One region of the Mesorhizobium sp. M1A.F.Ca.IN.022.06.1.1 genome, then DNA from elsewhere that is predicted to be linked to it. Evidence: riboswitches for the same ligand, from Rfam matches in the RefSeq annotation. Region 1 holds a riboswitch; the other holds the start of a gene.

Region 1 (7,249 bases):
GGTGATCGACGGACCGCATTCGGTGGTCTTCGACGAGGCCGAGAACCGGCTGCACGCCCAGAAGGCGGTGCTGGCCTGGTGCCTGGGCGCTTGACCGGGGTTGACTTGATCCGCGCCAACTTGATCCGGGGATGTGTGATGCCTATTTGCGCGCCATCACTGAAATCGAACGCGCTTCGACCCATGCCGCCTGGAAAGCGGGATGGATGCGCCCCGGAGTTTTGTCATGCTGGAAACGCTTTCCTTGGCTGAGCATCAACCCAAACTCGGCGAATTCGGCTTCGCCGGCGACGACCATGTCGTGCCTTACGAAGTAGCGCCCCTGGATGTGCGCGGCCGCACCGTGCAGCTCGGGCCGATGCTCGACGCCATTCTCAGCCGTCACGATTATCCCGAGCCGGTCGCGCGCCTGCTGGCGGAGGCCTGCGTGCTCACCGTGCTGCTCGGCACGTCGCTGAAATTCGAGGGCAAGTTCATCCTGCAGACCCGCACCGACGGACCGGTCGACATGCTGGTGGCAGACTTCACCACGCCGCATTCGTTGCGCGCCTATGCGCGCTTCGACGCCGACCGGCTGCAGGCACTGATTGCCTCGGGCGAGATCTCGCAGGAGAAGCTGCTCGGCACCGGCGTCCTGGCCCTGACCATCGATCAAGGCGCGCACACGCAGCGCTATCAGGGCATCGTCCAACTCGACGGCACATCGCTGGAAGAAGCCGCGCGCACCTATTTCCGCCAGTCGGAGCAGATCCCGACCGATCTGAGGATGTCGGTTGCGAAGCTGGTGACCCCGGGCCCGGGCGGGGCCCGCGAGCAATGGCGCGCCGGCGGTATCCTGGCGCAGTTCCTGCCGCAGGCGCCCGAACGCATGCGCGTGCCCGACATTTCGGGCGGGGATGGCGATCCACGAGACGTGACGCACGAACCGGCCGACAATTCCTGGCGGGAACTCTTGGCGCTGCTCGGCACCATCGAGCCGACCGAGCTCATCGATCCGACGGTGGGCGCCGAGCGGCTGCTCTACCGGCTGTTCCACGAGCACGGCGTGCGCGTCTTCCGCGGTGTGCCGGTCGCCGATCAGTGCTCCTGCTCGCGCGACAAAATCCGAGGCATTCTCGAAGGCTTTTCGGCCGAGGAGATCAAGGACTCGACCGAGGACGGCGGCATCCATGTCGCTTGCGAGTTCTGCTCGACGCAGTACGACTTCGATCCGGCGGAGTTTGCGGCGGAGTGAGAAAGCTCCGGTTCCTCGCCCCCGCTTTGCGGAGGCGGGGAACTCGAGTTCTTTAATTCACCGTCCTTTTCGTTCCCGGCATATCGAGCGAGAAAGCCGGAATGGCGACATCGAACGTTTCGCCGCGACCGTTGCGCATCGTGTAGTGGCCGACCATGATGCCGGATGGCGTCGAGAGCGGGCATCCCGACGTGTACTGATAGCTGTCGCCGGGGTTGAGCTCCGGCTGGTCGCCGACCACGCCCTCGCCGCGCACCTCTTCGACTCGGCCACGCCCGTCGGTGATGTGCCAGTAGCGCGACAGAAGCTGCACGAACTCGTCCGACCGGTTGTCGATCGTCACCTGGTAGCCCCATACATAGCGGTTCTCGGACGGATCGGAACGGTCCTCCAGATAGAACGGCCTGACCTGCACTTCGATGTTGCGCGTCACGGCGCGATACATGAGCCACTCCGGTGCCGCAGGGAACATTTTAGCGCGCTTCGCGGTTCTACCTCCGCAGCGTCGCCAGCCTGCCGGCTTTTCCACCGCAAGTGCCGACAAACAATGTCATTTAAGTGACACATGACAATGTTGGTGTGCACAAACCGTGCGGGCGACTCGGGCGCTTTGTCGAGTGATGAAATGGCCGCGGGCGGCCTTTCCGGAGTGACCAGATCTCGATGGAACTGACCCTCGCAGCCGCCTTTGTTTCCTTGGCCCTTCTTTTTTCCAACCTTGCCAGCATCCTGTTCGCATCGTCGCGGCTGAAGCCCAGGCGGGTCATTCATCCGCCTTCCAGCAAGCAGCCCCCCGTCTCGATCGTCGTGCCGTCGCGCGGCGTGGAGCCGTTCACGCAGGAGACGCTCGACCGCGCCTTCTCGCTCGATTGGCCGCGCTACGAACTGATCTTCTGCGTCGCGCACGCCGAAGATCCCGTGGTCAAGCTGATCAACGCCGCCATCGCGCGCTTTCCGAATGTTCCGGCGCGGCTCCTCGTCGGCGATGACAGGATCAGCGCCAATCCCAAGCTCAACAACTGCATCAAGGGCTGGCAGGCGGCGCGGCACGACTGAGTGATCCTCGCCGATTCCAACGTGCTGATGCCCAAGGACTATGTCCAGCATCTGATGGCGCCCTGGGGCCGGACACCGGCCTCGTCTGCTCGACGCCGATCGGCTCGCGTCCGAACGGTTTCTGGGCCGAGGTCGAATGCGCCTTCCTCAACACGCTGCAGGCGCGCTGGCAATATGCCGGCGAAGCGCTCGGCCTTGGCTTCGCCCAGGGCAAGAGCATGCTGTGGAGCAAGCCGATGCTGGATGCAAATGGCGGCATCCAGGCTTTGGCCGCCGAGATCGCCGAGGACGCGGCGGCGACCAAGCTGGTCAACAGCCTAGGCCTTCGGGTCAATCTCGTGGCCTCGCCCTTCGAGCAACCGCTCGGCCAGCGCACGCTCGCCGAAATCTGGTCGCGCCAGGCGCGCTGGGCGCGGCTGCGCCGCGTCACCTTCCCATTGTTCTTCGCGCCCGAAATCCTGACCGGTGTGGTCGCGCCGCTGCTTATGGCGCTGATTGCGGCGGCAAGCGCCGGTGTCAGCCTGCCCACGACCGCGCTCTGCGTGCTGGCGATCGCCTATGTGCCCGAATGCATGCTCGCCTGGTCCAAGGGCTGGTATCTGTCGCCGCGCAGCGTCACCGCGATGATCGTGCGCGACGCGATGCTTCCCGCCATCTGGGCGCGCGGCTGGCTTGGCGTGGCCGTCGAATGGCGTGGCAACGCAATGACCATCCGCAACAGCGGGATGACTGAACTCGAAGAGATTGCTTGAGCCGGCTGCGGCTCAAGCGTCTTCTTTGCCGCCGTGACGGTTCATTCCTTCGCCGCCTTCAGCGCCTGTTCGATGTCGGCGAGCAGGTCGTCGGTATCCTCCAGCCCGACGGAGAGCCTGAGCGTGCCTGGTCCGATGCCGAGCTCGGCGCGGGCCTCGTCAGTGAGGTTTTTGTGCGTCGTCGTCGCCGGATGCGTGATCAGGCTCTTTGCGTCGCCGAGGTTGTTCGAGATCAGCACGATGTCGAGCGCGTTCTGGAAGGCGAAGGCCGCCTGCTTGCCGCCCTTGACGTCGAGGCAGATCAGCGTCGAGCCGCCCGACATCTGCTTCCTGACGATATCCGCCTGGGGATGGTCGGCCCGGCCCGGATAGATGACGCGGGCGATCTCCGGCCGGCCAGCCAGGAAGTCCGCGATCTTGCCGGCGCTTTCGGTCTGCTGGCGCACGCGCAGCGGGAGCGTCTCGAGGCCCTTCAGCAGCGTCCATGCGTTGAATGGCGACAGGCTCGGGCCGGTGTGCCGGAAATAGTCGTGCAGGTTCTCGTCGATCCACTTCTTGTCCGACAGGATGACGCCGCCGAGGCAGCGGCCTTGTCCGTCGATATGCTTGGTCGCCGAGTAGACCACGATATGGGCGCCGAGCTGCAGCGGCTTCTGCTGCAGCGGCGTGGCAAAGACGTTGTCGACGATCACGCGTGCGCCGATCGAATTGGCTAAAGCGGCGACAGCGGCGATATCGACCACTTCCAGCGTCGGGTTGGTCGGGCTTTCCAGGAAGAACAGCTTGGTGTTCGGCCTGACCGCTTTTTCCCAATTGGCAATGTCGGTGCCGTCGATCAGCGTCGCCTCGATGCCATAGCGCGGCGCCAGCGTCTCGACCACCCAGCGGCAGGAGCCGAACAGCGCCCGCGCCGCAACGATGTGATCGCCGGCCTTGACGCTGCACAGCAGGGCGGCGGACACGGCGGCCATGCCGGAAGCGGTGGCGCGTGCGTCTTCGGCGCCTTCCAGCGCGCACATGCGCTTCTCGAACATATCGACGGTCGGGTTGGCGTAGCGCGAATAGATGAAGCCGGGTTCCTCCCCCTTGAAGCGGGCTTCCGCTGCCTGGGCCGTCTCGTAGACATAGCCCTGGGTGAGATACATCGCCTCGGCGGTCTCGCCGAAGCCGGAACGCAGCGTCCCGCCATGCACGAGTGCCGTCTGAGGTTTCCAGTTACGCGTCTTGGTCATCGCCCTGCTTCCAAACACAAAAAAACCGGCCGCGACGTCGCAACCGGTCCATACGGCCTTGCGGCCCGACGGTCCTTTAGCGACTTGTTTAACGTGGCTGCAAGCCGACCGGCCAAATCACCACGGGATAACGACCCTTTAGACCCGCACCGCGCTTGCGTCAATTGCCGGCTTGATTAAGAGGTTTGTACCAGGCAGCTTCCGCAAAAGTGTCCCGCGGTTTTGCGACAGGAAACTGCGACGACAATGACTTCGCCCGGAGCCAGACATTGCGGCAGACAGGCATTCTTCCGGATCAGGACATCGCGGCGCTCTTCCAGTCGGGCGCGCTGAAGTCGCCGCGCGCGCTCGGCACCAACCAGATCCAGCCGGCTAGCCTCGATCTGAGACTGGGCGACAAGGCCTTTCGCGTGCGCGCTTCCTTTCTGCCCGGTCCCGATCATCTGGTGGCCGACAAGCTGGACCGGCTGAAGCTGCATGAGATCAACCTCGCCGAGGGCGCGGTGCTGGAGACGGGCTGCGTCTACATCGTGCCGCTGCAGGAAAGCCTGGCGCTGCCGGCGGAAGTCTCGGCTTCGGCCAACCCGAAGAGCTCGACCGGACGGCTCGACATTTTCACGCGTGTCATGACCGACCGCGGCCATGAGTTCGACAAGATCGCCGCCGGCTATCATGGCCCGCTCTATCTCGAGGTCAGCCCGCGCACCTTCCCGATCGTCGTGCGCGCCGGCTCGCGCCTGTCGCAGATCCGCTTCCGCACCGGCAATGCCGTGCTGTCGGAGAATGAGTTGCGTGACCTCCATCACGCCGAGATGCTGGTTGCGACCGAGCCGCCCAACATCTCCGGCGGCGGCATTGCGCTCTCTATCGATCTCGACGGCGACAAGGACGGCCTGGTCGGCTATCGCGGCAAGCACCACACCGGCCTCGTCGACGTCGACAAGCGCGCCGCTCAGGATGTGGTCGACTTCTGGGAACCGCTCTACAAGAGCGGGGCCGGCGAGCTCGTGCTCGACCCGGACGAGTTCTACATCCTGGTCTCTCGCGAAGCCGTGCACGTGCCGCCGCTCTATGCCGCCGAGATGACGCCTTTCGATCCGCTGGTCGGCGAGTTCCGCGTCCACTATGCCGGCTTTTTCGACCCGGGCTTCGGCCATTCCGCCGCCGGCGGCAGCGGCAGCCGCGCGGTGCTTGAAGTGCGCAGCCACGAGGTGCCGTTCATCCTCGACCACGGCCAGATCGTAGGCCGCCTCGTCTACGAGCATATGCTGAAGCGGCCGCAGGCGCTCTATGGCAGCGAGCTGGGTTCCAACTATCAGGCGCAGGGGCTGAAGCTCTCCAAGCATTTTCGCGCCGCGCGCTGATCGCCAGGCTGTGCTTGCCCGGCCTCGCGCGCCGTGCTTGGCTGCGTCTGAGCATGTAGCAACTGAACCCAAGGGGATGAAAATGCAGATATCCAGATGGATCCTGTCGGCTGCGGCCGCCGCCATGCTGGCGCTCGGCGTCGGTTCGGTAGACGCGGCCGAAAAGATCAAGATCGGCACCGAGGGCGCCTATCCGCCCTTCAACACCATCACGCCGGACGGCAAGGTGGAAGGCTTCGACATCGACATCGCCAATGCGCTCTGCGCGCAGATGAAGGTCGAATGCGAGATCGTCACCCAGGATTGGGATGGCATCATTCCGGCCCTGCAGGCCAAGAAATTCGACGCCATCATCGCCTCGATGAGCATCACCGAGGAACGCAAGAAGCAGGTCGCCTTCACCCACAAATACTACACCACGCCGCTTGCGCTGGTCGCCCTGAAGGACGCCGATATCGCCTCGACCGAGCCGGCCTCGCTTGCCGGCAAGACGGTCGGTGCCCAGGCCTCGACCACCCAGGCCAACTACGCCCAGGACGTCTACGCCAAGGCCGGCGCCGAGGCGAAGCTCTACCCGACCCAGGAAGAGGCGGTCACCGATCTGCTCAACGGCCGGCTCGACGCCGTCATCTCGGACAAGTTCGTGCTGGTCGACTGGATGAAGAAGGCGAGCGACGGCTGCTGCAAGCTGGTGGGCGACGTCAAGGGCACCGAGACCGAGGCCGGCATCGCCGTGCGCCTGGAGGACACCGCCCTGCGCGACCGCCTCAACGCGGCCATCGACGCCATTGTTGCCGACGGCACCTACAAGAAGATCCAATCGAAGTATTTCGATTTCGATATTTATTGAGGTTGAAGCTGCCAATCTCCCCCCTCGTGGGGGAGATCACGCTAACCTCACAGCGCCTTCACCGCCACCTTCACTGGCTTCTCGATCTCGAGCGGGTTGCGCAGCGGCAGGCCGAAATCCTTGGCCTCGATCTCGAACGTGTCGCCTTCCTCGGTCCTGACGCCGTCTGCGAACGAGAGTGTGGCGGTGCCGAACATGTGCACATGCACGTCGCCCGGCTGGCGGAAGGCCGAATATTTGAAATGGTGATGCTCGAGATTGGCGATGGTGTGCGACATGTTCGCCTCGCCGGACAGGAACGGCTTTTCCCAAAGCACTTTGCCGTCGCGCCAGATTCGTGAAGAGCCCCTTATGTCGGCGGGCAGCTCGCCGATCAGGATTTCCGGTCCGAACGAGGCGTTGCGCAGCTTGGAATGGGCGAGGAACAGGTAGTTCACGCGCTCGGTCACATGGTCGGAAAACTCGTTGGACAGCGTGAAGCCGACGCGGAACGGCGCGCCGTCGTCGCCGATGACATAGATGCCGGCGATCTCCGGCTCCTCGCCGGCGTCTTGCGCGAAGGCCGGCGACATCAGCGCGGCACCGGGCGCCACCGCCATGGTGCCGTTGCCCTTGTAGAACCATTCCGGCTGCACGCCGATCTCGCCCTTGGCCGGCTTGCCGCCCTCCAGCCCCATGCGGAACATCTTCATGGAATCGGTGAGCTGCTCCTCGCCGTCGCTGAGCTTCTTGTGCATGGAATCGCGTGTCGCGGCGGAGCC
Region 2 (7,249 bases), 1.4 Mb from region 1:
AAGCTGCACGCCACGGTCAAGCTGTCATGGCCGCTTCCGCGCCGCATTTCGCTTCAGGCGGAAGGCTTGTCTGGACAGACCGATCCGGCCGACGACACCGATCCCGTGCAGCTGTTCAGCGCCGGCCAGGCGGCCGGCCAGCTGCAGCCGAACGGCCAGGACCTCGTCTATACCGGCAGCTTTGGCGACCTGAAGATCGACGCGGAAGCTGTCGGCGGACGCGTGCTGCCGGAACTCGACGGCGCCGGCGAAGCGACAGTGAAGAACGGCGTCGCGCTGATTAAGGCGCCGCCGAAAAGCCTGCGCGGCCAGTCGGTCGACATCGCAAGCCTCGACGTGTCATCGGGCACGGCGCGCGTAACCGTATCCGGGCCGATCTCGATCGACGCCGACGGCCTGATCGATGCAAATCTGTCGATCAAGCTAAAGGACCCAAAGGCCGTAGCGGCGATCCTCGCCGGCGCCATTCCCGAGCACAAGAGCGAGATCGAGCAGGGTTTTGCCGGCATTGCCATGCTCGGCAACCAACCGTCCATGCCGCTCAAGATCGTGAAGGGTAAAGCTTCGCTTGGCTTCATCCCGCTCGGCAAGATCAAGCCGGTCGATTGAAACTGCGATGGCCGGACCGATCAAACTGCTCAGCGTCGGCGCGTTCACCCTCGACACGATCCTGCGTCTCGAGACGCTGCCCGCGCATCAGGGCAAGTTCATCGCCAGCGACGGTGTCCAGATCGCCTCCGGCATGGCGACGAGTGCGGCGTGCGCCGCGCATCGCCTCGGCGCCGATGTGTCGCTTTGGGCGAGCGCGGGAGACGATGCGGTCGGCGACCGGCTGATCGCCGAGATCGAGGCGGAAGGCGTCGATTGCAGCCTGGTCCGCCGCGTCGCCGGCGCGCGCTCGGCGCTGGCCGCGATCCTAGTGGATGCCCATGGCGAGCGCATCATCGTGCCCTTCTATGACAGCAGGGCGCAAGCCGATCCCGACACGCTGCCGCTTGCCGAACTTTCCGCCTTCGACGCCGTGCTGGTGGACGTCCGCTGGCCGGGCGCCGCTGCACTTGCCTTGGCGGCCACGCGGGACGCCGGCCGTCCGGCGATCCTCGACGCCGACACCGCGCCGGTCGACGTGCTCGAGCGGCTTTTGCCGTTGGCCTCGCACATCGTCGCCTCGGAGCCGGCGGCGCGGATCGTCTGCGGCCATGCGCTCGATCCGGAAAGCGCATGCGCCGATCTCGCCTCGCGCACCGACGCCTTCGTCGCGGTGACGGGCGGCGCTGCCGGAACCTGGTGGCATGATCGGGGAACCGGTCGCGTCCGGCATGTCGAGGCGCCGAAGGTCAAGGCGGTCGACACGCTCGCCGCCGGCGACGTCTTCCACGGCGCCTTCGCCGTCGGCCTTGCCGAAGCCATGCCGCCCGAGCAGGCGCTGCGCTTTGCCAGCGCCGCCGCCGCGCTTAAATGCCTGCGCTTCGGCGGCCGGCTCGGCGCTCCGGACAGAGCCGAGACAATGGCCATGATGGCGGCGCACTGGCCCGCATCGGGACAGATCGAGCAGAAGGCCTAGGGCTTGGCCCCCGGGTGCTCCACGGCCTGACGGCCGAAATCCGGCACATCGATATCCTGGCCGGCCTCAATGATCGAGCGGCGGATGGCGCGCGTGCGGGTGAACAGGTCGAACAGCTTCTCGCCGTCGCCCCAGCGGATCGCTCGCTGCAACGAGGCCAGATCCTCCGAGAAGCGCGCCAGCATTTCCAGGATCGCGTCCTTGTTGTGCAGGCACACGTCCCGCCACATGGTCGGGTCGGAAGCGGCCAGTCGGGTAAAGTCGCGAAAACCGGAAGCGGAGTATTTGATGACTTCCGTCTTGGTCACCGATTCCAGGTCGTCGGCGGTGCCGACGATGTTGTAGGCGATGATATGCGGCAGATGCGAGACGATGGCCAAGGTCATGTCGTGATGCTGCGGGTCCATCGTGTCGATGTTGGAGCCGCAGCGCCGCCAGAATTCGGAGAGCTTTTCCAGCGCCTCCGGATCCGTGCCCGGCAGCGGCGTGAAGATGCACCAGCGGTTGTCGAAGAGATCGGCGAAGCCGGCATCCGGCCCGGACTTTTCCGTGCCCGCCAGCGGGTGCCCGGGGATGAAATGCACACCGACGGGCACATGCGGCTGCATTTGCGCGATCACCGAAGCTTTGGTTGAGCCGACATCGGTGAGGATCGCGCCTTTCTTCAGCGCCGGCGCGATCTCGGCCGCGACCTCGCCGGACGAGCCGACCGGAACCGAGACGATGACGAGATCCGCGTCGCGCACCGCGTCTTCGGCCTCGGTCGTGTAGGAATCGCCGAGACCCAGTTCCTCGGCGCGCTTGAGCGTCGATTGGCTGCGCGTCGCGACAGCGATGTGGCGCGCCAGGCCTTCCCGGCGGATGACGCGGGCCAGCGACGAACCGATCAGGCCGATGCCGACCAGCGCTATTCTTCCGAACATCGGTGCTGTCATGGTGCTTCAGCTTTTCAGAAATGTCTTGAGCGCCTCGACGACGCCGCGATTGGCCTCCTCGATGCCGATGCTCATGCGCAGCGCGTTGGGAAAGCCGTAGCCGGTGACGCGCCGCAGGATGTAGCCGCGCGCGCTGAGATAGTCGTCCGCGGCCGCTGCCGAATGCTTTTTGTTGTCGGGGAAGTGGATCAGCAGGAAATTGCCGACGCTGGGCGTCACGCGCAGCCCGAGCCCGGTCAGCTCCTCGCTGACCCAGGCAAGCCACTTCTCGTTATGCGCCACGCTGCGCTCGACATGGGCGCGGTCGCGGATGGCCGCGATGCCGGCCTCGATCGCGGTTGCATTGACGTTGAAGGGCCCGCGCACCCGGTTGATGGCATCGACGATATGCGCCGGTCCGTACATCCAGCCGATGCGTGCGCCGCCGAGGCCGAGCTTGGAGAAGGTGCGGGTCATGACCACGTTCTCGGAGCTCCCGGCCAGCTCGATGCCGGCTTCATAGTCGTTGCGCCGCACATATTCGGCATAGGCCGCGTCGAGCACTAGGAGCACGCTCTTGGGCAGTCCGGCATGCAGCCGGCGCACCTCCTGGAACGGCACATAAGTGCCGGTCGGATTGTTGGGGTTGGCGAGGAACACGATCCGCGTCGCCGGCGTCACCGCGGCGAGGATTGCGTCGATGTCGGCGCTCTCGTCCGTCTCCTTGACCGCCACCGGCTTGGCGCCGGCGGCTTGGATATAGATCTTGTAAACCATGAAGGCGTGTTCGGTGAACACGGCCTCGTCTCCCGGCGCGAGATAGGTCTGCGCCAGCAGCCCCAGGATCTCGTCGGAGCCATTGGAGCAGACGATGTTTGCCGGATTGAGGCCGTGCACATCGGCGATCGCCTCGCGCAGCCGGCGGGCGGAGCCGTCGGGATAAACGTCCAATTTGGCAGCCACCTCCCGGGCGGCCTCGATCGCCTTCGGCGAGGGCCCGAGCGGATTCTCATTGGACGACAGCTTGTAGACCTTCGTCACGCCGGCCGGCGCGGTACTTTTTCCCGGCACATAGGCCTCGATGTCCATGATGCCCGCGCGGGGCGTCGGACGTGGCTGATCCTGCTTCATGTCACAAATCCGTCGAGAGGCCCTGGTTCGAGGCCGCAGCGGAAATACAGGCGGTGGCCCCGAATGTCGAGGGGCCGGCGCGCTCGCGCGTAGGCAGACCGTTGACGAAGCGCGGCGCTGGCCCTAGAAGAACAGCCGGATCTCCCGTGGTGATTTGGCCGGTCGGCTTGCAGCCACGTTAAACAATTCGCTAAAGGGCCGTTTGCAACCTGTAACCGGCTTTGCGAAGGCAGGCCGGTTTTTGTTGTCCGTTGCCGGCCGGACGCCGTATCGCGAGATCGATGCGACTGGATGGGGAATGCAATGGCCGCTCAGCGCGCTCCAAGGACCAACCACGAGGCCGACCAACCGTCGAGCCCGGTGTTGCAGTTCGGTCCCGACAAGCCGCTAAAACTCGATGCGGGCACCGTGCTGTCGCCGTTCCAGGTCGCTTACCAGACCTACGGCGCCCTCAACGACGCCCGCTCCAACGCCATCCTCGTCTGCCACGCGCTGACCGGCGACCAGCATGTCGCCAGCACCAACCCGGTGACCGGCAAGCCGGGCTGGTGGGAGGTGCTGATCGGCCCCGGCAGGATCATCGACACCAGCCGCTTTTTTGTCATTTGCGCCAACGTCATCGGCGGCTGCCTCGGCTCCACCGGCCCGGCCTCGACCGATCCGGCGACAGGCAGGCCCTATGGGCTCGACCTGCCGATCATCACCATCCGCGACATGGTGCGGGCGCAGCTGATGCTGGTCGATCATTTCGGCATCGAGAAGCTGTTCTGCGTGCTCGGCGGCTCGATGGGCGGCATGCAGGTGCTGCAATGGGCCGCAAGCTACCCGGAACGCGTCTTCTCCGCGTTGCCAATCGCCACCGGCGCCCGCCATTCCTCGCAGAACATCGCCTTCCACGAGGTCGGGCGGCAGGCCGTCATGGCCGATCCGGACTGGCACGGCGGCAAATATCTCGATTTCGGCAGGCGGCCGGAAAAGGGCCTCGCCGTGGCGCGCATGGCCGCGCACATCACTTACCTCTCGGAAGCAGCGCTGCACCGCAAGTTCGGCCGCAACCTGCAGGATCGCGAGGCGCTGACCTTCGGCTTCGACGCCGATTTCCAGATCGAAAGCTATCTGCGCCATCAAGGCATGACCTTCGTCGACCGCTTCGACGCCAACTCCTACCTCTATCTCACCCGCGCTATGGACTATTTCGACCTCGCCGCCGACCACGGCGGACGGCTGGCCGATGCCTTCGCGGGCACTAAGACACGCTTCTGTCTCGTGTCGTTCACAAGCGACTGGCTGTTTCCGACCGAGGAAAGCCGCTCGATCGTGCATGCATTGAACGCCGCCGGCGCGTCCGTCTCCTTCGTCGAGATCGAGACCGACCGCGGCCACGACGCTTTCCTGCTCGACGAACCGGAATTGTTCGCGGCCATCAACGGCTTCATAGGCTCGGCGGCGCGCGCAAGGGGGCTCAGCCTATGAGTGGCGCGCGATCTCTGTGTCCTGGCCGCATTTCTGAGGCGCCGAGATTCCGACTGGCTGGAAATGCTCAAAGGCCGGAGGTGTGCCCATGAGCGTCAATCGCGCCCAGCGTGTCGACCTCGAAGTCGTCACCGATCTCATCCCGCCGCATTCGCGCGTGCTCGATGTCGGCTCGGGCGACGGCGTGCTTCTGGAGGTTCTGCAGGCGACCAAGCAGGTCGATGGCCGCGGCCTGGAGCTGTCGCAGCGCGGCGTCAACGAATGCGTGGCGCGCGGCCTTTCCGTCGTCCAGGGCGATGCCGACAAGGACCTCGAATTCTACCCCGACAAAGGTTTTGATTTCGTCGTCCTGTCGCAAACGCTGCAGGCGACCCGCAACCCGAAACTTGTGCTCGACGAGCTGCTTCGGATCGGCAACCGCGCGATCGTCTCCTTCCCCAATTTCGGCCATTGGCGCGTGCGCTTCTCGCTGCTGATCAAGGGCAGGATGCCGGTCACCAAGGACCTGCCCTATTCCTGGTACGACACGCCGAACATCCACTTCTGCACCATTCGCGACTTCGTCAATCTGTGCGAAGAGCTCGGCGCGACGGTCGAGAAGGCGACCGCGCTCGACGCCAACGGCCAGAAGATCGGCCTGTCGATGCCCTGGTGGTTCTGGAACTTCTTCGGCCAGCAGGCGGTGTTCTTGCTGAAACGATGATCTCGCTCGATCTCTTTCGACGCCGGCCGGCCGGGGTTCAAATCCCGTCGGAAATTCTGTCGGAGATAAGCACAGGGATTCTTGTGTGCACTTCGCCGCGTACCGGCAGCAATCATCTTGCAGGACTGATGGCTTCCGCCGGGCTGGGCAATCCACTGGAGTGGTTTGGCGGGCGCCGGCTGCTCGAACAGCCAGGCTATCCGCGCGATGCCAGAGGGCAGCTTCTGAGGGCGCTGACGGAAGGACGGTCCTCTTCCGGAATCTACGCGATCAAGCTTTTTGCGAGTCAATTCGCTCAAGTTGCCAAGAAGGTGAACCTCCCCGCCAGTCTTCCCAACCTTCACTATGTGCGCCTGACGCGCAGCGATTTGCTGGGTCAGGCGATCTCATGGGCGCGTGCGCGCCAAACCCGCAGATTCCGCTCTAGCGAGGTCAATCGCGCGTCCCCACGCTATGACGGCGAGGCTATCGCCGAATCGCTCGAAAAGATTCTGATGGAAAATCTGGCCTGGGACGGGTGGTTCGCGAAAAACGGGCTGTCCTTTCTTGCGCTAACTTACGAGCAGGTCCAGCAAAACCCGAGAGGAAGCCTCGAGAAAATTGCCCAGTTGGCCGGGGTCGAGCCTGTCTGGGGAACGAATCTCGGATCAGGTCTCGAAATCCAGCGCGACGGGACCAATGACGAATGGAGAAAACGTTTCCTGTCTGAATTTGCCGACCCGTCGAGCTTCCCGCACAGAAAAAAGCGCGGGTTCCTGAAGATCTAGAAAGAATCATGCGATTGAAGCGCAAACTTGCAAATAGAATGGCACCGAGAATCGTTTGACGGCATACCCGCAGGGCTATAGCGACTGTACCGGCAAAACTGGTGGTGATTATCTATGGCTGAACACCCGATCTATTCGATCGTCATGGAGATGGAGAACGCCAAATCCATCGACTGGAACGAGATCGGCCTGGGGCTGAAGTCACTGGCGCGCGAAATCGCGGCTGTTTCCGCTACGGGTTTTGCAAGGCCAAAAGTTGTCGTGTCGCATGGCGGGCCCGATTCGGACGGCAGCTTGCTGCAAGCGAGCATTGAAGCTGAAGCGCCTGAATTGATGCAGGTTGCCGACCTGACGATCACATCTTGCCCCGACGGTCGGTATTACGAACTCAAGAACAACGGCGTGCTTTTGACCGAAGGAGACATCGTCGTTTTCCTGGATTCGGACACGGTCCCTCAGCCACGTTGGCTTTCAAATCTGCTGCAGCCGTTTCAACAGCCGCAAACCGTCTGCGTGAACGGCCATACCTATCTGTCCTACGACGACTTCTTCTCGAGAACCTTCGCCTTGATCTGGTTCTTCCCGATGGCCCGTGGAGATGAAAGATTCGCCTCGAAGCGGGCGATCAATGCCAACAATGTCGCCTTCCGGCGCCATTGGATCGTCAGCCACCCTTTCCCGGCACATAACGGCTTCA

Evidence for each region. A riboswitch is a leader RNA that binds a small molecule or an ion and turns the genes downstream of it on or off. The one in region 1 is predicted to bind S-adenosylmethionine.
Region 2: linked by a shared signal. The riboswitch ahead of EJ078_RS18110 (homoserine O-acetyltransferase) and the one ahead of EJ078_RS11330 (O-succinylhomoserine sulfhydrylase) in region 1 are both predicted to bind S-adenosylmethionine.

What each region holds. Positions count from the first base shown of each region.
Region 1 is NZ_CP034455.1:2,383,807-2,391,055, reverse strand. It holds gene argF (ornithine carbamoyltransferase) at 1-94, shown strand, start outside; gene EJ078_RS11345 (Hsp33 family molecular chaperone) at 203-1,234, shown strand; gene apaG (Co2+/Mg2+ efflux protein ApaG) at 1,287-1,679, opposite strand; partial or broken gene EJ078_RS11335 (ceramide glucosyltransferase) at 1,898-3,042, shown strand; gene EJ078_RS11330 (O-succinylhomoserine sulfhydrylase) at 3,084-4,274, opposite strand; SAM riboswitch at 4,331-4,408, opposite strand; gene EJ078_RS11325 (2'-deoxycytidine 5'-triphosphate deaminase) at 4,544-5,638, shown strand; gene EJ078_RS11320 (ABC transporter substrate-binding protein) at 5,721-6,488, shown strand; gene araD1 (AraD1 family protein) at 6,536-7,249, opposite strand, start outside.
Region 2 is NZ_CP034455.1:3,774,895-3,782,143, reverse strand. It holds gene EJ078_RS18130 (DUF2125 domain-containing protein) at 1-609, shown strand, start outside; gene EJ078_RS18125 (sugar kinase) at 617-1,564, shown strand; gene EJ078_RS18120 (prephenate/arogenate dehydrogenase family protein) at 1,561-2,499, opposite strand; gene hisC (histidinol-phosphate transaminase) at 2,506-3,609, opposite strand; SAM riboswitch at 3,746-3,823, shown strand; gene EJ078_RS18110 (homoserine O-acetyltransferase) at 3,913-5,082, shown strand; gene metW (methionine biosynthesis protein MetW) at 5,171-5,785, shown strand; gene EJ078_RS18100 (Stf0 family sulfotransferase) at 5,734-6,552, shown strand; gene EJ078_RS18095 (glycosyltransferase) at 6,667-7,249, shown strand, end outside.